One region of the Pseudomonas syringae pv. tagetis genome, then DNA from elsewhere that is predicted to be linked to it. Evidence: riboswitches for the same ligand, from Rfam matches in the RefSeq annotation. Region 1 holds a riboswitch; each other region holds the start of a gene.
What was found. A riboswitch is a leader RNA that binds a small molecule or an ion and turns the genes downstream of it on or off. The one in region 1 is predicted to bind cobalamin.
Positions count from the first base shown of each region.

Region 1 (6,850 bases):
CTTTACACAGAGGCCCTTGACGGTTTGCATGAGCCGTTAGTCAGCATGAAACCGATTCAGCTGCCCCTGAGTGTGCGTCTGCGTGATGATGCCACTTTCGTCAACTACTACCCAGGCGCCAACGCCGCTGCACTCGGCTATGTCGAGCGGCTGTGCGAAGCCGACGCCGGCTGGACCGAAAGCCTCATCTATTTGTGGGGCAAGGACGGGGTAGGGCGTACGCACTTGCTGCAGGCTGCGTGCCTGCGTTTCGAGCAGATGGGCGAGCCTGCGGTTTACCTGCCACTGGCCGAAGTCATAGATGAAGGTATCGAGCTGTTCGACCATCTCGAACAGTACGAGCTGGTGTGTCTTGACGACCTGCAGGCTGTGGTTGGCAAACCGGACTGGGAAGAAGCCCTGTTTCATCTGTTCAATCGTCTGCGTGACAGCGGGCGTCGTCTGCTTATTGCTGCGTCGAAATCGCCCCGCGAACTGCCGGTCAAACTCCCTGATCTGAAATCCCGCCTGACCATGGCGCTGGTATTTCAGATGCGCGGACTGTCTGACGAAGACAAGTTGCGTGCGCTGCAACTGCGTGCTTCGCGGCGCGGCCTGCACCTGACTGACGAGGTCGGCCATTTTATCCTCACCCGCGGTACGCGCAGCATGAGCGCCCTGTTCGAGTTGCTCGAGCGTCTCGATCAGGCGTCACTCCAGGAAAAGCGCAAACTGACTATTCCCTTCCTTAAAGAGACGCTTGGGTGGTAGATCAGGCGCTGGTGATGCAGACGGCGGCAGCGCTGCGTCATGCACAACGGATTCTGGTAATCACCGGAGCCGGCCTGTCTGCTGATTCGGGGCTGCCGACCTATCGCGGGGTAGGTGGTCTCTACAACGGTAAGACCGATGATGGCCTGCCGATAGAAGTGGCCTTGTCCGGGCCGATGCTGCGCCGTGACCCTGAGCTGTGCTGGAAGTACATCGCCGAATTGGGCAAGGCCTGTCTTGGCGGTGAGCCCAATAGTGCGCATTACGCCATCGCTCAGTTGCAGCGCATCAAGCCCGAGTGCTGGGTGCTGACCCAGAACGTCGACGGTTACCATCGTGCTGCCGGGAGCCCGCCGGAGCGTTTGATCGAGATTCACGGGCAACTTTCACCCTTGTTCTGTCAATCCTGCGGAGCTGAAGATCCTCAACTGAGTGAGCATTTGCAGCGGCCATTGCCGCCTTTGTGCCGGATATGTAGTGGCATTCTGCGACCGTCCGTCGTTCTTTTTCAGGAAATGCTCCCTGATGGAGCACTGAAAACACTGTATGAACAACTGGCTAAAGGCTATGACGCAGTATTGAGTATCGGCACTACGGCAAGCTTCCCCTACATTCACGAGCCTGTCATTCGCACCAGAGTTTCCGGGGGTTTTACGGCAGAAATCAATCCGCAGCCGACCGATCACAGTGCGCAGATGGACGTCTTTTTGCAGTGCCGGGCGTCACATGTCATGGCCGAACTCATAAGTCACATCTAGTTCGATTGAATTTGCAAATCACCTTCATAAAAGGCATAGTCTCGCCATCTTAACTAGTCAGCCACGGTTGTGCCCATGCAGGTTGTTCGCTTCGCACCCCTCGTGCCTCTCGCACTCGTTACATTCCTCTTCGGTTGCTCGGCCAATATGCCGGTCGCACAGCATAAACAGGCCCAGCCCGTTCCGCGTTATCAGAGCGCCAACGCTGTGAATGCCCAGTCCGCAGCCCGTCGTGCCGACGCAGCAGCCTTGCAGGACGAGATTGCCACCGAAGACGAGTTGGCCCAGTTCTCCGACAACAAGTCTTACCAACTGCCGGTTCTGGCCGACAGTATCCTGGAACGTGGCAAATCCCTGATCGGTACCCGCTACAAGTTCGGTGGCACGTCGACTTCTTCGGGGTTCGATTGCAGCGGCTTTATCGGTTACCTGTTTCGCGAAGAGGCTGGCATGAGCCTGCCGCGTTCCACGCGTGAAATGATCAACGTCGATGCACCGCTGGTCTCGCGCAAGAACCTTCAACCTGGTGACGTGCTGTTCTTCAGCACCCGCGGCCGCGGTCGTGTCAGCCATGCAGCGATCTATGCCGGTAATCAGCAATTCATCCACTCCAGCAGCCGCCGCAGCGGCGGTGTGCGCATCGACAGCCTTGATGACGCCTACTGGAGCAAGACATTCATCGAGGCCAAGCGGCCTCTGGCAATGGCGCCAGGCACTGTCGCTGTAAAGTCGACGCCTGAGGCCACGCAGACAACGGCGATGACTTCGACTACAGTCAAGACCGCGCCAAAGCGGCGTAAATAAAATAGAACGCGCAGAACAAGGCCTTCGGGTCTTTCTGCGTTTTTGAGCTTCTCGGCAGCGTAAGCCGCATCCGGATAGGTTGTTGTGGTTATGTCGATTGCGTTGCGCCTGATAGTCATCTCTGTTGCTGCGTTGCTGGGGGCCTGTGCCAGCGCGCCGCCACCGCCCAAAGCACCCCGGATCGTTCAGCGTCCGGTGGTTACTGCTCCTCCCCAGATTCTTTCTCCAGCCGCCGAAGACGTGCTGTTTCGCGCGCTGGGGCTGGTCGGCACGCCTTATCGCTGGGGCGGCAACACGCCAGACTCCGGTTTTGATTGCAGCGGCCTTATAGGTTATGTCTATCGTGATGCGGCGGGTATCTCTCTGCCGCGCTCCACGCGCGAGATGATCGTGATGGGCGCACCGAATATTCGGCGCGAGCAATTGCAGTCGGGGGATCTGGTGTTTTTCGCCACATCGGGCGGTTCGCAGGTTTCCCATGCGGGGATCTACGTCGGCGAAGGCCGCTTCGTGCATGCCCCGGCCAGCGGCGGCACGGTCAAGCTCGATAGCCTAGACAAGCCCTACTGGCAGAAAGCCTACCTCAACGCCAAGCGCGTCATTCAGCCAGCCAATCTGGCGCAGATTCGGCCGTAGCGCTTCGCCTGCTCGCAATCTGCCTGGAACCTGCCGCCAAAACATATCGTGCGACGCCCCGCGTCGCCATGCGGTTCAGGATGCTCTGCGTCCGCTTGCGACGCAGAGCGTCGAGAACTGCATTCCCACGCTGGAGCGTAGGGAACGATAATCTCAACTAGCGTGCGATGCAGAGCGTCGAGAACTGCATTCCCACGTTGGAGCGTAGGGAACGATAATCTCAACTATCGTGCGATGCAGAGCGTTGAGAACTGCATTCCCACGTTGGAGCGTAGGGAACGATAATCTCAACCGTCGTAAGACGCTCCGCGTCGCACCCCTGCACTCGGCGTTACTGCGCAGCCTTGGCTGACGTCACGCGCCATATCTTGTTGCCCACATCATCCGCCACCAGCAACCCGCCACGCTGGTCATTGACCACGCCAACCGGGCGGCCCATGGCTTTTTCGTCCTTGTTGAGAAAGCCGGTCAGCACGTCGACGGGTGCGCCGTTGGGCTTGCCGCCACTAAATGGCACAAATACCACTTTATAGCCGCTGTGCGGTTTGCGGTTCCATGAGCCGTGCTGACCGATGAACAGGCCTTCATTGAATGGTGCGGCCAGGGTTTTGCCGTCGGCGAACACCAGGCCCAGCGAAGCCGTGTGCGGACCGACTGCATAATCCGGCGCGATGGCTTTGGCGACCAGTGCCGGATTCTGCGGCTTGACGCGTTCGTCGACGTGTTGGCCATAGTAGCTGTAAGGCCAGCCGTAGAAGGCGCCGTCCTGTACCGAGGTCACGTAGTCCGGCACCAGATCGCTGCCGATTTCGTCACGCTCGTTGACCGCCGTCCATAGCTTGCCGGTTTTGGGCTCCCAGTCCATGCCGTTGGGATTGCGCAGTCCGGAGGCGAAGATACGGTGGTTGCCGGTGGCGGCGTCCACTTCCCAGATCGCCGCGCGACCTTCTTCCTTGTCCATGCCGTTCTCAGCCACGTTGCTGTTCGAGCCCACGGTGACGTACAGCTTGCTGCCGTCCTTGCTGGCGATGACGTTCTTGGTCCAGTGATGATTGAGCGTGCCGCCCGGCAGGTCGACCACTTTGGTCGGCTGCGCGCTGATCGAGGTCTGGCCTGTTTCGTACGGGAAGCTGATCAGGCGATCGGTGTCGGCCACATAGAGCTTGTTGCCCACCAGCGTCATGCCGAACGGCGAATTGAGGTTTTGCAGGAAAACGGTACGGGTTTCTGCAACGCCGTCCTTGTCCAGATCGCGCAGCAAGGTAATCCGGTTGGCGCTTGGCACGCCGGCACCGGCTCGGCCCATGACCTTTTCCATCACCCAGCCGCGAATCCCCTTGGAGTCATCCGGTTTGGCCGGGGAATTGGTTTCTGCCACCAGCACATCACCATTGGGCAGTACATAGAGCCAGCGTGGGTGGTCCAGATTTTCAGCGAACGCGGCCACCTGTGTGCCCGGCGCGGCGACCGGCCGGGCACCTTTTTCCCAGCCTATGGCGGGGGCAATGTTGACGGTCGGGATCAGCGTCTTGTTGGGCTCCGGCAACTTGGGCGAGGGGCCTGTTCCATCCGAGACTTGCAGGGTCGAAGACTCGCCGCAGGCAGCGAGGCCGCCGGCAACCAGAAGCAACACTGCGTAGTGGGGTCTGAGTTTGAACATGGTGAATCTCCATAAACAAGGGCGTGGTCCAGTAATTGATAGAGGCACTGCCAACCATCTAGGTTCAATCACGTTCCAGAGCGACGGTGTCGATTGACGCTCCCAGCCCAACCCTCTACCCTTCGCGGTTTGTTTCAGGTGCTCTGCAATCCTTGATTGGCAGGGTGAAACAGGGAAGCCGGTGTGGATCCCCAGATCCGATCCCGGCGCTGCCCCCGCAACGGTAAATGAGCCAAGGCTGTGCCTGACGCCACTGTGTTTCGACATGGGAAGGCGCGCAGCCGGGGGTGACCCGCTCATGAGCCCGGAGACCGGCCTGAACCACTCAATGGCATCACGGAGGGTGATGTTCTGTGCAGGGCGTTGCCGTGCTGTTCAGTGCTGTCCTTCCGTCTGTTGTCGCCTGCCCCGAGCGGAGAACCCAGATGAACGAATCCCCCGAACGCGACGAACGCCATCTGGCGCGCATGCAGCGCAAGAAAGCCGTGATGGATGAGCGTATTGCCAGCTCGCCCAACGAGTGCGGCCTGCTGCTGGTATTGACCGGCAACGGCAAAGGCAAGAGCAGCTCGGCATTCGGCATGCTCGCCCGGGCCATGGGCCATGATATGCAGTGCGGCGTGGTGCAGTTCATCAAAGGTCGCAACAGCACGGGCGAAGAGCTGTTCTTCCGGCGTTTCCCCGAGCAGGTGCGCTATCACGTGATGGGCGAGGGCTTCACCTGGGAAACCCAGGATCGCCAGCGTGACATCGCCGCCGCCGAAGCCGCCTGGGCGGTGTCTCGGGAGATGCTCCGCGATCCGCGTATCGGCCTGGTGGTGCTCGATGAACTGAACATCGCCCTCAAGCATGGCTACCTCGACCTTGAACAGGTGTTGAGCGATCTGCAGGCTCGCCCGCCGATGCAGCATGTGCTGGTTACTGGCCGCGGTGCCAAGCCCGAATTGATTGACCTGGCTGATACGGTTTCCGACATCGGCGTGGTCAAGCATGCGTTCCAGGCCGGCATCCGGGCGCAGAAAGGTATCGAGCTGTGAGCCATTCCTTATTGAGAACCGCGTTATGAGAGCTCCGCGTGATTGCCCTGCAGTTTTGATCGCCGCGCCAGCGTCCGGACAAGGCAAGACCACCGTCACGGCTGCGCTGGCACGTTTGCATCGCAACCAGGGGCGCAAGGTCAGAGTATTCAAGTGCGGCCCTGACTTTCTCGACCCGATGATTCTCGAGCGGGCCAGCGGTTCGCCTGTCTACCAGCTGGACATGTGGATGGTGGGTGCCGACGAAAGCCGTCGCCTGTTGTGGGAGGCTGCGGATGAAGCAGACCTGATCCTGATCGAAGGCGTTATGGGGCTGTTCGACGGCACACCGTCCAGCGCCGACCTGGCCCGTCATTTCGGCGTGCCGGTCCTCGGGGTGATCGACGGCACGGCCATGGCGCAGACGTTTGGTGCGCTGGCGCTGGGCCTGGCGCGTTATCAGCCGGACCTGCCGTTTGCCGGCGTGCTGGCCAACCGCGTCGGCACGGTACGCCATGCGCAGTTACTGGAGAACAGCCTGACCGAAGGCCTGCGCTGGTACGGCGCACTGTCCCGGGAGGTCGGTTTCGAATTGCCCAGTCGCCATCTGGGGCTGGTTCAGGCCAGTGAACTCAACGATCTGGACGTGCGTCTGGACATGGCCGCCGCGGCGCTGGCCAGCACCTGCGAAGTGGCCTTGCCGCCCGCCGTGACCTTTACTGCGCCCGATCCGGTTCAGGTCGAGCCGCTGCTCGCCGGTGTGCGTATTGCTATCGCCCGCGACGAAGCCTTTGCCTTTATGTATGGCGCAAGCCTGGACCTGCTGCGAAACATGGGCGCGGAACTGAGTTTCTTTTCGCCGATCCATGATCGCGAGCTGCCGGAGGCCGACAGCCTCTACCTGCCCGGCGGCTACCCGGAACTGCACCACGTCGCGCTGGCGGAAAACCTGGCCATGCAGGCATCAATCAGGGCGCACCATATCGCCGGCAAGCCGATTCTGGCCGAGTGCGGTGGCATGCTCTATCTGCTCGAAGCCTTGACCGACGTGGAGGGTGTTCGCGCCGAACTGGTCGGCTTGCTGTCCGGTGAAGCGGTCATGCAGAAGCGTCTGGCGGCGCTGGCCTTGCAAGCGGTCGAGCTGCCCGAGGGCACGTTGCACGGCCACACCTATCATCATTCATTGACCAGCACCGAGTTGCAGCCGATTGCCCGAGGCGTCAGCC
Region 1 covers NZ_CP092923.1:4,256,623-4,263,472, reverse strand. Annotated here, with positions in the region: gene hda (DnaA regulatory inactivator Hda) at 46-750, shown strand; gene MME58_RS18950 (NAD-dependent deacylase) at 744-1,508, shown strand; gene MME58_RS18945 (C40 family peptidase) at 1,584-2,312, shown strand; gene MME58_RS18940 (C40 family peptidase) at 2,403-2,948, shown strand; gene MME58_RS18935 (PQQ-dependent sugar dehydrogenase) at 3,280-4,608, opposite strand; cobalamin riboswitch at 4,728-4,942, shown strand; gene cobO (cob(I)yrinic acid a,c-diamide adenosyltransferase) at 5,034-5,645, shown strand; gene MME58_RS18925 (cobyrinic acid a,c-diamide synthase CobB) at 5,671-6,850, shown strand, end outside.

Region 2 (6,850 bases), 790 kb from region 1:
CTGCGGCGGTCGAAGCTTTCGTCAATCCGCAACAGAAGGTCAGCGAACCGCAGCCGATGGACCTTGATCAGCGCGTGCAGAGCAATGTCGAAACCTTGAAGCAGTATCAGAGCAGCGCCTACGCCAAGCGTTATCTGGAACTGATTCAGCGTGTGCGCGATACCGAATCACGCGTGTTCCCTGGTCAGCAGTCATCGCTGTCCGAGGCAGTGGCGTTCAACTACTTCAAATTGCTGGCCTACAAGGACGAATATGAAGTGGCTCGGCTGTACAGCAACGGCGAATTTGCTCGCCAGCTGGACGCACAGTTTGAAGGTGATTATCGGCTGGAATTTCACCTGGCACCGTCTTGGCTGGCCAAGCGCGATCCGCATGACGGCCTGCCGCGCAAACGCAGTTTCGGGCCGTGGATGCTGCGCGCCTTCGATGTACTGGCTAAATTCAAGTTCCTCCGTGGCACGGTACTCGATCCCTTTGGCCGCAGCCTTGAGCGTCGGCAGGAGAGGGCCATGATTGATAGCTATGTCAGTGACATAGAGCTGATTCTTCAGCACCTGCAAGCACAGAACCGCCACACCGCCCTGAGCCTGGCACGTCTGCCGGAACGCATTCGTGGTTATGGCTATATCAAGGAAAGCGCCATGAAAGCAGCTGCGTTACAGGCCGATATTCTACGCAAGAGTCTGGAAAGCGGCGAAGTGGCTGCGCCGAAGCTCTACGAAGCAGCTGCTTGAGGACGCCTGACGGACGGACCGCCCGGGTCTTTGCCGCATCCTGCGGGCAGAGTCCGAGGCGGGGGAGCAAGCGTTATCCAGGCCTGAACAGATGGGCATGCCCGGCGCGGTACAGCGAGGATTGGCTGAACGTATCGTCGGCAAGCACGCGTCCAACCAGAATCAGTGCAGTGCGGCGGAAGCCTCTGGCCTGCACTTTTTCGTGAATATCCGCCAGTGTCCCCAGCACCCAGTCCTGATCCGGCCAACTGGCGCGGTGCACGACGGCAATCGGGCAATCGAGTCCATAATGGGGGGCAAGCTCTTCGACAATCCGTTGCAGGTTGTTCACGCCAAGATGAATCGCCATGGTCGCCCGGTGGCGGGCCAGACTGGCCAGCTCCTCGCCGTCGGGCATCGACGTCTTGTCGGCGTAGCGGGTCAGAATCACGCTTTGCGAAACATCCGGCAGGGTCAGCTCGACCCCCAGCAAGGCGGCACAGGCAGCGGTCGCAGTCACGCCGGGAATGATTTCGAATGGAATGTCCAGTTCGCGCAGATGGCGGATTTGTTCGCCGATGGCGCCATACAGGCTCGGGTCGCCGGAGTGCACGCGAGCAACGTCCTGGCCCTGCGCATGCGCAGCCTTGATCAGCTCAATGATCTGTTCAAGATGCATTTCTGCACTGTTGGCCACCTGCACGGCCTGATTGCCCTCCAGCACGGCCAGCGGCACGAGCGAGCCTGCGTAGATAATGATCGGGCAGGTACGAATCAGGCGTTGCCCCTTGACGGTGATCAGCTCGGGATCGCCAGGGCCTGCGCCGATGAAGTAGACAGTCAATGTGTTCTCCGGGGTAAATGAACGCGGAACGATTATCCGCCGTGGGCAGGGCTGATTGCCAAGGCAAATGTTGCGTGAGTGCTTTTCTGCCGCTCGATCAGCAACGTGGCGGTGCCGTCTCCCGACTGCGCAGCCAGCGCCAGTGCCGAACCCTCGGCCACACCATGACAGCCCGTCGTCCGAAAGACCTGCGCAGACCGATGGGTGAGATGCAGTTCCCACGCCACCAGTTGCGTGGCGTTGAAAAACACCAGCGGTACGCCCAGTTGCCTGGCCAATTCATGCAGGCCTGGTTCATTGCCTTTCAGATCGATAGATGCCAGCGCGGTGACGCTGGCAATGTTCAGGTCAATGGCTCGAAGACTGTGCTCGATCAGCTCGCGCAATGCTGCTGCCGAACAACCGCGTCGACAGCCCAACCCGGCGACCAGGGCTGCGCCGGGGTCAATCCGCAGTGAATCAGGCCTGGTGCAGGTCGGCATTGTTGCTGTGATCATCGTTTCTGCGGAACAACCAGGCACTGATCAGCCCCATCGCGACCCAGAACAGCGCGTTGGTAAGTAACGAGGCAAGCATGAACTGCGACTCCAGAGCCTCGGGGGCCAGGCTTTCATGGGCCAGCGGCTGTGGCGCGCCGATAACATGAGGCACCACCAGAATCGCCACACCCAGCGCTTTCAGCAGCCAGTTCTGACCGAATACCAGCAAGGCCAGCCCGGTGGCAGTGGACGCAGCGGTGCCGATCCACCACAGCTGGCGCTGGCTCAGCTCGGCGGCGGCTGTGCCTGGTAACTCAGGTGGCAGGCCGAGGGTGGGTGCCAGCACAAATACAGCGAAACCGGCCAGCCCCCACCATACGCCTTGCACGGTGCGACGCGGCGCGCGCAAGGTGTACAGCCCGGCGAGCATCAGGGCAAAGCCCACCGCGACCACCAGATTGCCGCCCGTAGTGGAAAGCACACGTTGCCAGCCGTTTTCAGGTTCCCAGGCCGCTTCTTCATGCGCGTGACTGTGCTCGGCGGTCGCGCCTTCGGCATGCTCATGCACCTGTTCGGCAAACGCGTTTTCGTAAGTTTCGGCCTGCTGGATCAGCGGCACCACCCACAGGCTTTGCAGCAGAGTCAGCAACAGGGCCGCAAGCAGGCCTGTGAACCCGGCAGTTTGTGCGATTCGCTTGAACATTGTGTAACCCTTAATGGCAAGGAAAGGCAGCGCTGTGACGGGTGTCATGTGCCGCATTGTGCACGGCAGCGATGTGCGAAAATCCGGCGAAGTAGACCAGGCAGGCACCCAGCAATGTGGCGCTGATGGCGGCTGTCAGGCGTTGAGTGCGCGTGGAACTGGTCGTGGCGGGGTGGCTGCTGATGGTCGACATGGCGATCCCTCTTGGTGATTGGCAAGTGGGCCACGCGCAAAGGAACCTGCCGACAGATGCCGAAGGTTTCAACTGCGCCCGCCCACCGCGGGTTTGTCATTGCAACAATGTCGGGCCGGTCTCCGGGCTCGCGAGGGGACTGAACGTCAGTATGTTCAAGCCCTGCAAGGTCACCTTCCCATGCCGCGGCACAGTGGATCAGACCTTCTCTCGCTTACCGTTGCGGGGGCAGCACCGGACTTGCTCGGCAATAGGGCGAGCGCACCGGTTTCCCGTTTCACCCCGTGAGGGGCACCCGAAACAAGGCGTACAGGAGAGCATGCGCGGCGGGGGATCGTCAATCTGAACGATTGACCTGTCTGCGGTCACTGCGTAGCCTTGCCGGTTCGAGGTTCTCCCTGCGTAATGCGTTACAAATGGAGCTAAGACGGGAATGCGGTATACGCCGCAGCTGCCCCCGCAACTGTAAACGGTCAGGTTCATTGCACAGCCACTGCTGCGGCGGGAAGGCGCAATGAATGCGTGTCGACAGGTCTTTAATGATCTGCACGCCGCCGTGAGCCAGGAGACCTGCCTCGAACCGGACCCAGGGTCTGCGAATTCTCACTACAACCGGGCGGGGTGATCCGGTGGCGATCCGATCCGTGTGCCAGGCATGCGGTTCTCGTCCTGTTTGCCCGCCGCACTGCCAAAGGGCATCTGATGAAAACACTGGCCAAGCTTCCCGTCACCATCGTCACCGGCTTTCTCGGCTCGGGCAAGACTACCCTGCTGCGGCATATGCTCGACAACGCCGAGGGGCGGCGCATTGCGGTCATCGTCAATGAGTTCGGCGAATTGGGCATCGACGGCGAGATCCTTAAGCAGTGCACCATCGGTTGCACCGAAGAAGAAGCCAACGGCCGGGTTTACGAGCTGGCCAACGGCTGCCTGTGCTGCACGGTTCAGGAAGAGTTCTTTCCGGTCATGCGCGAACTGGTTGCCCGGCGTGGTGACCTGGACCACATCCTCATCGAAACCTCTGGGCTGGCATTGCCCAAGCCGTTGGTTCAAGCCTTCCAGTGGCCGGAAATTCGCAACGCCTGCACGGTTGATGCGGTGATCACTGTGGTCGACAGCCCGGCGGTACTGGCCGGTACGTTTGCTGCATTCCCGGATCAGGTCGATGCGCAACGTAAGCTCGACCCGAATCTGGATCACGAGTCGCCTCTGCACGAGTTGTTCGCCGATCAGTTGGCCAGCGCCGATCTGGTCATCCTCAACAAAGCCGACATGATCGATGCCGAAGGGCTGGCTGCGGTGCGTGCCGAAGTTGCCGAAGAACTGCCGCCCGCTGTCAAGGTGATCGAAGCCAGCAGCGGCCGTCTGCCGATCAGCGTGCTGCTGGGTGTCGGTGCCGAGTCCGAGCTGCACATCGACGGTCGCAAAACCCACCATGATCACCACAACGATGACGATCATGATGACCACGATCACGACGCGTTCGATTCAATTTCCCTGAAGCTGCCGCATGCGGATGAAAAAGTCCTGCTTGGTGCGCTGAATCAACTGGTCGTGCAGCATGGCATTCTGCGGGTGAAAGGCTTCGCGGCCATTCCCGGCAAGCCGATGCGCCTGCTGATTCAGGGCGTTGGTACGCGTTTCGACAAGCATTTCGACCGCGCCTGGCGTGCCGACGAAGAACGCGCCACGCATCTGGTGCTGATTGGCCAGGAACTGGACGCCGCGGCCCTGCAGGCGCAGCTCAACGCTGCGATTGTCGGCTGACCCATGCATTTACTGAGAACCCAGCCCGGCGGTTTCGTACCCGACGACAGCATTGCCGATCTGGGCCAGACCCCGGCCGAGCTGGTGATTCTCTGCAGCGGCGATTCCAGCCTGGCGCTGCTTGCCGAAGCTGCCCGGCAGCTCCCCAAAGACTACCCCAGCCTGCGTCTGGCCAATCCGATGCAGGTCCAGAATCACGCCTCGGTCGACCTGTACGTCGATGAAGTGTTGCGTCATGCCAGAGTCATTCTGATTTCCCTGCATGGCGGTATCGGATACTGGCGTTACGGCGTCGAGCGGCTGATGGAACTGGCGGCATGCGGTGTTCAGGTGATCCTGGTGCCGGGTGATGACCGCCCTGATCCCGAATTGAGCGACCTGAGCACCGTACCTGCCGTAGAGCGCGACCGGCTCTGGCAGTTTTTGCGTCAGGGCGGTTTGCAGAATGCGCTGCAACTGTACAACTGCATGGCCAGTCGCTGGCTGGACCGCGATTATTCCTGGGTCGAGCCCGCACCGTTGCCGCGCACGGCTATCTACCACCCCCGACGGGCAAGTGCACAGCTTGCCGACTGGCAGGCAGAGTGGATTGCCGAGCAGCCGGTGGTGGCGCTGCTGTTTTATCGCTCGCACCTGCAGGCGGCCAACACCGGTTTTATCGACGAGTTCTGCGTCCGCTTGCAGGCGCACGGCATCAACCCGTTGCCCATTGCCGTGGCCAGCCTCAAGGAACCCGGTTGCTTCACCCAGGTGGAGGACTGGCTGGACGAGGCCGGCACCGAGCTGATTCTCAACACGACCGGCTTTGCCCAGTCGAGTCCGGAAGCGCCGCATCTGCGTCCGTTTCGACGCAATGTGCCGGTGATCCAGGCCATTTGCGCGCAGGACAACGAGCCTGCCTGGCAAGCCAGCGAACAGGGCCTTGGTGCCCGCGATCTGGCGATGCACATTGCCTTGCCCGAGCTTGACGGGCGGATCATCAGTCGGCCGATCAGTTTCAAGGACCTGGCCTGGCGCAGTGAGCGCAGCCAGTCGGACGTGGTCTGCTACCGCGCTCAACCGGACAGGATGGACTTTGTCGCGCAACTGGCGCGGCGCTGGATCGAGCTGGCGCGACTGCCCAATGCCAGCAAGCGCGTGGCACTGATCCTGGCCAATTACCCGACTCGCGATGGACGGATCGGCAACGGTGTGGGGCTCGATACGCCTGCGGCCGCGCTGAACATCCTGAGTGCCATGCAGGCCGAGGGCTATCCGCTGGCAGAGCTGCCGGACAGCGGCACCGAACTGATCCGCCAATTGCTGGGCGGCGTGACCAATGACCTGGACAGCATCGACCAGCGTCCGTGTCAGCAAAGCATGGCGCTGGAGGAATACCTGGCGGCGTTCAACGAGCTGCCGCAGGAGAATCGGGATGCGGTAAATGCCCGCTGGGGAACGCCGGATGCCGACCCGATGTTTCGCAGTGGCAGGATGATGATTGCCGGGCTGCGCTTTGGCCTGACCTTCGTCGGCATTCAGCCGGCGCGCGGCTATCAGGTCGACCCCAGCGCGGTGTATCACGATCCGGATCTGGTTCCGCCCCATGGCTATCTGGCGTTCTACTTCTGGCTGCGCAAGGCCTACGGCGCGCATGCCGTGGTGCACGTCGGCAAGCACGGCAACCTCGAATGGCTGCCGGGCAAAGGCGTGGGGCTGTCGCGAACCTGCTGGCCGGACGCCGTACTGGGCCCGATGCCGAACATCTATCCCTTCATCGTCAACGATCCGGGCGAAGGCGCACAGGCCAAGCGGCGCACTCAGGCAGTCATCATCGATCACCTGATGCCGCCGCTGACCCGCGCCGAAACCTATGGCCCGTTGCGTAATCTGGAACTGCTCGCCGACGAGTTCTACGAAGCGCAATTGCTTGATCCGCGCCGCGCGCGCGAGCTGCAGCGTGACATTCTTGCACTGGTCCGTGAAACCCGTATCGACCGCGAGCTGGCGCTGGGCGAGAACCTCGACAGCGACGCCGATGCGGCGCTCTGGCTGCCACGTCTGGACACCTACCTGTGCGATCTGAAGGAATCGCAGATTCGCGACGGTTTGCATATCTTCGGTCAGTCGCCGCAAGGTCGCCTGCGCACCGACACCTTGCTGGCGCTGCTG
Region 2 covers NZ_CP092923.1:3,461,884-3,468,733, reverse strand. Annotated here, with positions in the region: gene MME58_RS15390 (indolepyruvate ferredoxin oxidoreductase family protein) at 1-734, shown strand, start outside; gene cobM (precorrin-4 C(11)-methyltransferase) at 808-1,557, opposite strand; gene MME58_RS15380 (cobalamin biosynthesis protein) at 1,590-2,039, opposite strand; gene MME58_RS15375 (CbtA family protein) at 2,017-2,739, opposite strand; gene MME58_RS15370 (CbtB domain-containing protein) at 2,750-2,932, opposite strand; cobalamin riboswitch at 3,029-3,246, opposite strand; cobalamin riboswitch at 3,305-3,524, shown strand; gene cobW (cobalamin biosynthesis protein CobW) at 3,635-4,699, shown strand; gene cobN (cobaltochelatase subunit CobN) at 4,703-6,850, shown strand, end outside.
Region 2: another riboswitch for cobalamin. It lies ahead of cobW (cobalamin biosynthesis protein CobW); the one in region 1 lies ahead of cobO (cob(I)yrinic acid a,c-diamide adenosyltransferase).

Region 3 (6,850 bases), 670 kb from region 1:
ACTGGCACAGCGCTGAATCAGGTGCTGCGTGACGTCAACCTGCAGGTCGAGCAAGGCCAGTCGTTCGGCCTGGTCGGCGAGTCGGGCTCGGGCAAAACCACCGTCCTGCGCTGCCTGGCAGGGCAATATCATCACTGGAGCGGTGCTCTGAGCGTGGCAGGCCAGGCCGTGCAACGCAAACTCGATGCCGGTCACTACCGGACTGTGCAGATGGTGTTTCAAGATCCCTACGCCTCATTGCACCCACGCCACACCATTGATGCGGCACTCAAGGAGCCATTGAGCATTCACCGGATCGGCGACCGTGACCGTCGCGTCTGCGAGGCACTGAACAAGGTCGGCCTCAACGAGAGCTTTCGCTTCCGTTACCCGCATCAGTTGTCTGGCGGCCAACGCCAGCGTGTCGCTATTGCAAGGGCGCTGATTCTCGAACCCCGTGTGCTGCTGCTCGACGAACCGACCTCGGCACTGGATGTTTCAGTGCAGGCCGAAATCCTCAACCTGCTCGCCGACTTGCGCCATCAACAAGGCCTGACCTACCTGATGGTGACTCACGACCTTGGCGTCGTGGCGCACCTCTGTGACCGGGTTGCCGTCATGCAACAGGGCCAGGTGCTGGAAACACTCGACAGCAGCCAATTGATCAACAACCAGGCCCGACACGAATACTCACGATTGCTGATTCAAGCCAGTCGCGACATGGACCTGCGCCCGACGGGATGAACCGCTGCCGGGCGCGCGACCGCTGAGCCCGGCCCCCTGCCGACACCGTGATCCCCGGCCAGATCGGCCAAGGAACCCGGCGGCTGCCTGCGATTTGCTTGAACACCCCCAGACAACCCTCAAACAAGAATAAAAAAATGAAAAAATCACTCGCGTTACTCTCTCTGACTGCTCTGTTCCCTGGCGCCTGGGCGCATGCCGACAGCGCGTACATCAACTATCGCCATCAGTATGCAGAAAGCACCCGCATGCATGCCGACCGGGTCAAATTCGGCAGCCGACTGGACAGCGGCTGGGGGTTCGAAGGCGAGCTCAAATACAAGACCGCAGGCGACCGACAAGATGTGGCGTTCGACAACACCGTTGGCAACGGCCACGAACTGACGGTCAGCTATCAATACCGGCTGGATGACAAATGGCTGCTGACGCCGTCGTTTGCGCTGGAGAGCATCGAGAAATCGACGGCCTACAAAATGGGCCTCAAGCTGGGTTACAAGGTAAACGACCAATTGAGCGTATCAGGCCGCTATCGCTACGACTCGATCAAGCTGGACCGCGACAAGGTCAACCACGACATGCCTGACAACCAGATGGATGATCAGTCGATCAATCGTTACGACGTCTGGATCAACTACGCCAGCAAAGGCCCTTGGGCGTACGAGTATCAGTTCACCTACTTCGACGCCGATTACATCCGTTACGACAACGGCAGGACCGACTACGAGCAGAACGCAGCCTTCAAATACAAATGGGACAAACACTGGGTGCCGTTTTTTGAAGTCGGCGACATCAAGGTCGATTCCGAAGATGACAAGCGCCAGCTGAGATTGCGCGTAGGCGTGCAATACAACTTCCTGTAGCGCACCCCCACTGGAGCGTGAGGAACGATAATCTCACCATCGTGCGACGCTCCGCGTCGCATGCCGTGTCTGGCTTTGGATTATCGTGCCGACGCTCCGCGTCGCATGCAGTTCTGGACGCTCTGCGTCCTCTTTCGAGCATGTGGCGTGGCGCAGAATTGTGACGCGGAGCGTCACCCAGGGCATCCCCACGCGGGAGCGTGAGGAACGACAGGTGTCTGGCAGAAACCCCGCGTCCGGTCTCGAATCGCTCAGTCGCTGTACAGTGCCTGAGTGCGGCGCAGGCGCATGCGGCTGCCGTTGAGGTGCAGGTACATCGCCGAGCGCGCGGCGTCGACGTTGCCCTCGGCGATGGCGTTATAGATTTGCCGGTGTTCGGCGTTGATTCCGGCCAGGTAGGCGTTGCGGTCGCTCTGCCCGGTATAGGCCGAATTCATCCGTGTGCGCGGGATCAGCTTGGTGCCCAGGTGTTTCATGATATCGATCAGGTACGCATTGCCCGACGCCTTGGCGATCTTGAGGTGAAATTGAAAATCGGCATTGATGGTGGTCCCGGATTTTTGCGGCCCGTCGAGCAATGCATCGAACGCTCGCTTGAGCTCCAGCAACGCTTCGGGACTGCGTCGCTGCGCTGCCAGGCCTGCCGCCTCGACTTCAAGGCTCAAACGAAACTCCAGCAAGTTCAGCACATCGGACACTGTGGCAATGGTCGCAGGGCCTACTGAAAAACCTTCAGGCGGTGGCATGTCAAGAACAAAGGTGCCCACGCCATGCCGGGTCTCCACCAGCCCGGCGGCCTGCATTCGCGACAGCGCGTCGCGCACCACCGTGCGGCTGACACCCTCGGCTTCCATGATGTGGATCTCGGAAGGCAGTTTCTCGCCGCGCACCAGCACACCATCACGCATGCGCTGGGCGAATCGGTCGACCAGGGTTTCCGCCAGGCGTCGATGGTTCTTTTGCGAGGAAAGTGCGTTGTCCGACATTGCAGCCTCAGTTCTGTCCGATACGCGAGTATAGGCTGCGATCCCCCCACAAAACACGCCCTCAGTGCGGTTATACTCAGCCACCCGACATGGACCCGCTCACCCGCCATGGAACAACCTTCCACATCAAAAGGCCGTCGCTCCAGCCTGACCCAGCAACTGGTCGCCGAGTTTTCACGCAGGATTCGCGAAGGCGAGATTCAGAGCGGTGAAAAACTCCCCACCGAACAGGTGATCATCCGCGAAACAGGGGTCAGCCGCACCGTGGTTCGGGAGGCGATGTCACGCCTGCAAGCCGAAGGGCTGGTCGAAACCCGTCATGGTATCGGCACCTTCGTGGTCGACGCATCGCAGCCAAGGGATTTCCAGCAGACTGAACCGCCAGTCGCAGCGCCCGGCGATGCGGTATCGATCATCGAGCTGCGCCTGAGCATTGAGCCGGAATCAGCCGCGCTCGCTGCACAACGCCGTACACCGGAGCAGCTCGATGCCATCCGCCAGGCCCTCGATGAACTGAATCGCTGCGCACGCCTGGGGCATGACACTCTGCAGGCCGACTTCGAGTTCCACCGACAGATATCGCTGTGCACCGCCAACAGCTTCTTTACCGATGTCATGAGCCAGCTCGGCAGCAGCATCCTGCCTCGTACTCGCAGCGGATTTGGCAATATCGTGTCGTTGCACGCAGAGGATGACCCCGGCATTCAGCAGCGCGAGCAGGAAACCATTCTGGACGCCATTGTCCATCAGGACCGCGACGCCGCCCGAGCCGCGATGCGCCTGCATCTGATCAACAGTCTGCTGCGCCTGCGCGCAAAGGATTAGCCACTAAAACGCTTATCGTTTACCATGCCGCCCGTCGGTTTCCGAGAGGAACTAACAGGGAATTCGCACGCTTTGTCGTCACAAAGCCAAAACGAAACTGCCCCCGCAACTGTAGGCATCGAGCCTGCTCCATAACTGCCACTGGACACGCTCCGGGAAGGCCGGAGCCTGGCGATGACATGCCAGTCAGGAGACCTGCCGACCCGATTCAACCAACTAACCGGCGGGGTGTCCGGGAAGGACATCCGCACGCGTCGGCATTTACTGTCGTGCCCGGTTATCTGCCGGGGATGTGTTTCCTGATGTGCATTGCGCCTTGGCACCTGCCCCAACGGAGACCGTCTTCCATGCCGCTGCCCCGCCTTGCCGCACTCGTCGCCTGCCTGACGCTGCCCACCCTGACGCTCGCGGCCCCCACTCGGTATCCGCTGACCCTCGAAAACTGTGGTTCGACCCTGACATTCGCACACGCGCCGGCCAGGACGGTAACGATTGGCCAGGCCGGCACTGAAATGCTCTACGAACTGGGCCTGGGTGACCGCCTGGTCGGCACTTCGCTGTGGTTCAACAACGTATTGCCACGCTTCAAGGCGCAGAACGACAAGGTAGAGCGTCTGGCCGACAACGACCCCAGCTTTGAAGCGGTGATTGGCAAACGGCCTGAACTGGTGACCGTGCAACTGGAATGGATGGTCGGCAAACAGGGCGTGGTCGGCACCCGCGAACAGTTCCATGACCTGAAAATACCCACTTACATTTTGCCGTCCGATTGTGAAGGCAAAGACAATCTGGTCGGTGCCGATGGCACACGCCTCGAGCCGTTCCGTATCGAGACCATCTACAGAAGCATCGAGCAACTGGCGCAGATTTTCGACGTACAGGATCGCGGTGATGCGCTGGTTGCCGACCTCAAGACACGCCTGAACGCAGCCATCGCCAACGTCAGACAGAACAAGGCGAACGACGTCTCGGCGCTGTTCTGGTTTTCCAGTTCGGACCTTGCCAGCGATCCTTTCGTGGCAGGCCGCAAAGGCATCCCGGATTTCATGCTCAACAGCCTGGGCATGCGCAATATCGTCCAGTCCGACGAGGAATGGCCGACCGTGGGCTGGGAAACCATTGCCAAGGCCAACCCAAGCATTCTGGTGATTGCGCGCATGGACCGCCGCCGCTTCCCGGCCGACGACTACCTGAAGAAAATCGAATTTCTCAAGAGCGATCCGGTGACGCGCAACATGGACGCAGTCAAGCATGAGCGGATCGTGATCATCGACGCCGAGGGCATGCAGGCCGGTCTGCGCCTGTTCACCGGGTTCGAGGAACTGGCTGACGCCGCCAACCGTTTCAACGCGGCACAATGAGATTACCAGTAGCGTTGGGCCATGTGCTCTGGGTCTCGGCAGTGCTGGTACTGGCGATCATGATCGGTGCGGCGATTGGCGAAACCTCGATCAGCCTGCCGGTGGTTTTTCAGGTGCTGGCCAACAAACTCTGGGCAGCCAGCTACGTGCTCGACCCTATCGATGAGGGCATTGTCTGGAACTACCGGCTGACCCGCGCCATTGTCGCGGCAGCCTGCGGGGCCGGGCTGGCGATCTGCGGCGTGGTGCTGCAATCCTTGTTGCGCAATCCGCTGGCAGACCCGTATCTGTTGGGGATTTCCGCAGGGGCGTCGACCGGTGCGGTACTGGTTGCCATTCTGGGCTTTGGTGCAGGCGCGATTTCGATGTCGGCAGGTGCCTTTGCCGGGGCCGTTGCCGCGTTTTCGCTGGTCGCCCTGCTGGCACATTCGTCACGCGGCACCACGGCAGCCGGGCAGATCATTCTGGCCGGGATTGCCGGTTCGCAACTGTTCAATGCCCTGACATCGTTTCTGATCACCAAATCCGCAAGCTCGGAGCAGGCACGCGGCATCATGTTCTGGTTGCTGGGCAACCTCAGCGGAGTGCGCTGGCACTCTGTCTGGCTGGCGGTGCCGACGGTGCTGGTCGGGCTGCTGGTGTGCCTGTGGTACAGACGAGCGCTGGACGCTTTCACATTCGGCAGCGACTCGGCAGCGTCGCTGGGGATTGCGGTGCGGCGCGTGCAGATCATACTGATCGCCACCGCCGCGCTGGTCACGGCGGTGATGGTATCGATTGTCGGTTCCATCGGCTTCGTCGGGCTGGTGATCCCGCACGCCGTACGTATGCTGGTCGGTGTCCGGCATGCACGGCTGGTACCGCTGAGCGCATTGAGCGGCGCATTGTTTCTGATCGCTGCCGACATCCTCTCGCGCACGCTGATCAAGGGGCAGGCGCTGCCGATTGGCGTCATTACCGCCCTGATCGGCGCACCGGTCTTCGCTTTGATACTTATCCGGGGCAATAGCACTCGATGAACGCGTTTCCTCAGCAGGTCAACGCAGCGGTGCTCGGTTGCTCGGGTCTGGGTTATTCGGTACGCGGTACTGCGCTGCTGCGCGAGGTCGACCTGAGCATTGCAGCGGGCGAAACGCTGGCCGTGGTCGGCCCTAACGGGTCGGGCAAATCCACCCTGCTGAAACTGTTGGCCGGTATTCAGAAGCCGGTCAGCGGCAGCGTCAGGCTGGGCGGGCAGCCACTCGAGTCAATGAGCCGCAGAGACGTGGCCCGCCTGCTGGCAGTGGTCGAACAACAGGCAGAAACCAGCGACGCCGTGACTGTACGGGATGCCGTCGAACTGGGTCGCACGCCCTGGCTGTCGGCACTCGAGCCGTGGAGCACGAACGATGACGCCATCGTTAGCCAGGCCTTGCAGGATGTGGACATGCTGCACCTGCAAAAACGCGCCTGGCACACCCTGTCAGGAGGTGAGCGGCAGCGTGTGCATATTGCCAGGGCACTAGCGCAAAGGCCGAAGATCCTTCTGCTGGACGAACCGACCAATCACCTGGACATCCAGCATCAACTGACCATCCTCGGTCTGGTCAGGGCCTTGCCGGTTACCACCGTGATTGCCCTGCACGACCTGAATCAGGCGCTGGATTGCGACCGCGTGGCGGTCATGGAAAAAGGCCGCCTGGTCGCGCTGGGTGCACCGGTCGAGGTGCTGACCCCGGAACGCCTGTTGAGCACCTTCGGCGTCGTGGCGCACTGGTTGACCGACCCCTTCGACGGCGCAAAAATCCTGCGTTTGCGCTCACGCTGACGGAGCGCCGGCGGTCAGCCGGTCACTTGCCTGAATCTTCAACAGGTGCGCCGGGCGTTCTGTGGCACTACAATGCGCGCTTTGCCCGATGCCGGATCCCGTTGCCATGTCGTTACCCAAGCACCACCTGGAATTGCTCAGCCCTGCGCGGGATGTGACCATCGCCCGCGAGGCCATTCTGCATGGCGCCGACGCCGTCTATATCGGCGGCCCGAGCTTCGGTGCACGACACAACGCCTGCAACGAGGTCAGCGATATTGCCGAACTGGTCAAATTCGCTCATCGCTA
Region 3 covers NZ_CP092923.1:3,583,717-3,590,566, forward strand. Annotated here, with positions in the region: gene MME58_RS15835 (ABC transporter ATP-binding protein) at 1-723, shown strand, start outside; gene MME58_RS15840 (oligogalacturonate-specific porin KdgM family protein) at 861-1,583, shown strand; gene MME58_RS15845 (FadR/GntR family transcriptional regulator) at 1,835-2,569, opposite strand; gene MME58_RS15850 (FadR/GntR family transcriptional regulator) at 2,678-3,394, shown strand; cobalamin riboswitch at 3,413-3,611, shown strand; gene MME58_RS15855 (ABC transporter substrate-binding protein) at 3,742-4,755, shown strand; gene MME58_RS15860 (FecCD family ABC transporter permease) at 4,752-5,774, shown strand; gene MME58_RS15865 (ABC transporter ATP-binding protein) at 5,771-6,562, shown strand; gene MME58_RS15870 (peptidase U32 family protein) at 6,669-6,850, shown strand, end outside.
Region 3: another riboswitch for cobalamin. It lies ahead of MME58_RS15855 (ABC transporter substrate-binding protein); the one in region 1 lies ahead of cobO (cob(I)yrinic acid a,c-diamide adenosyltransferase).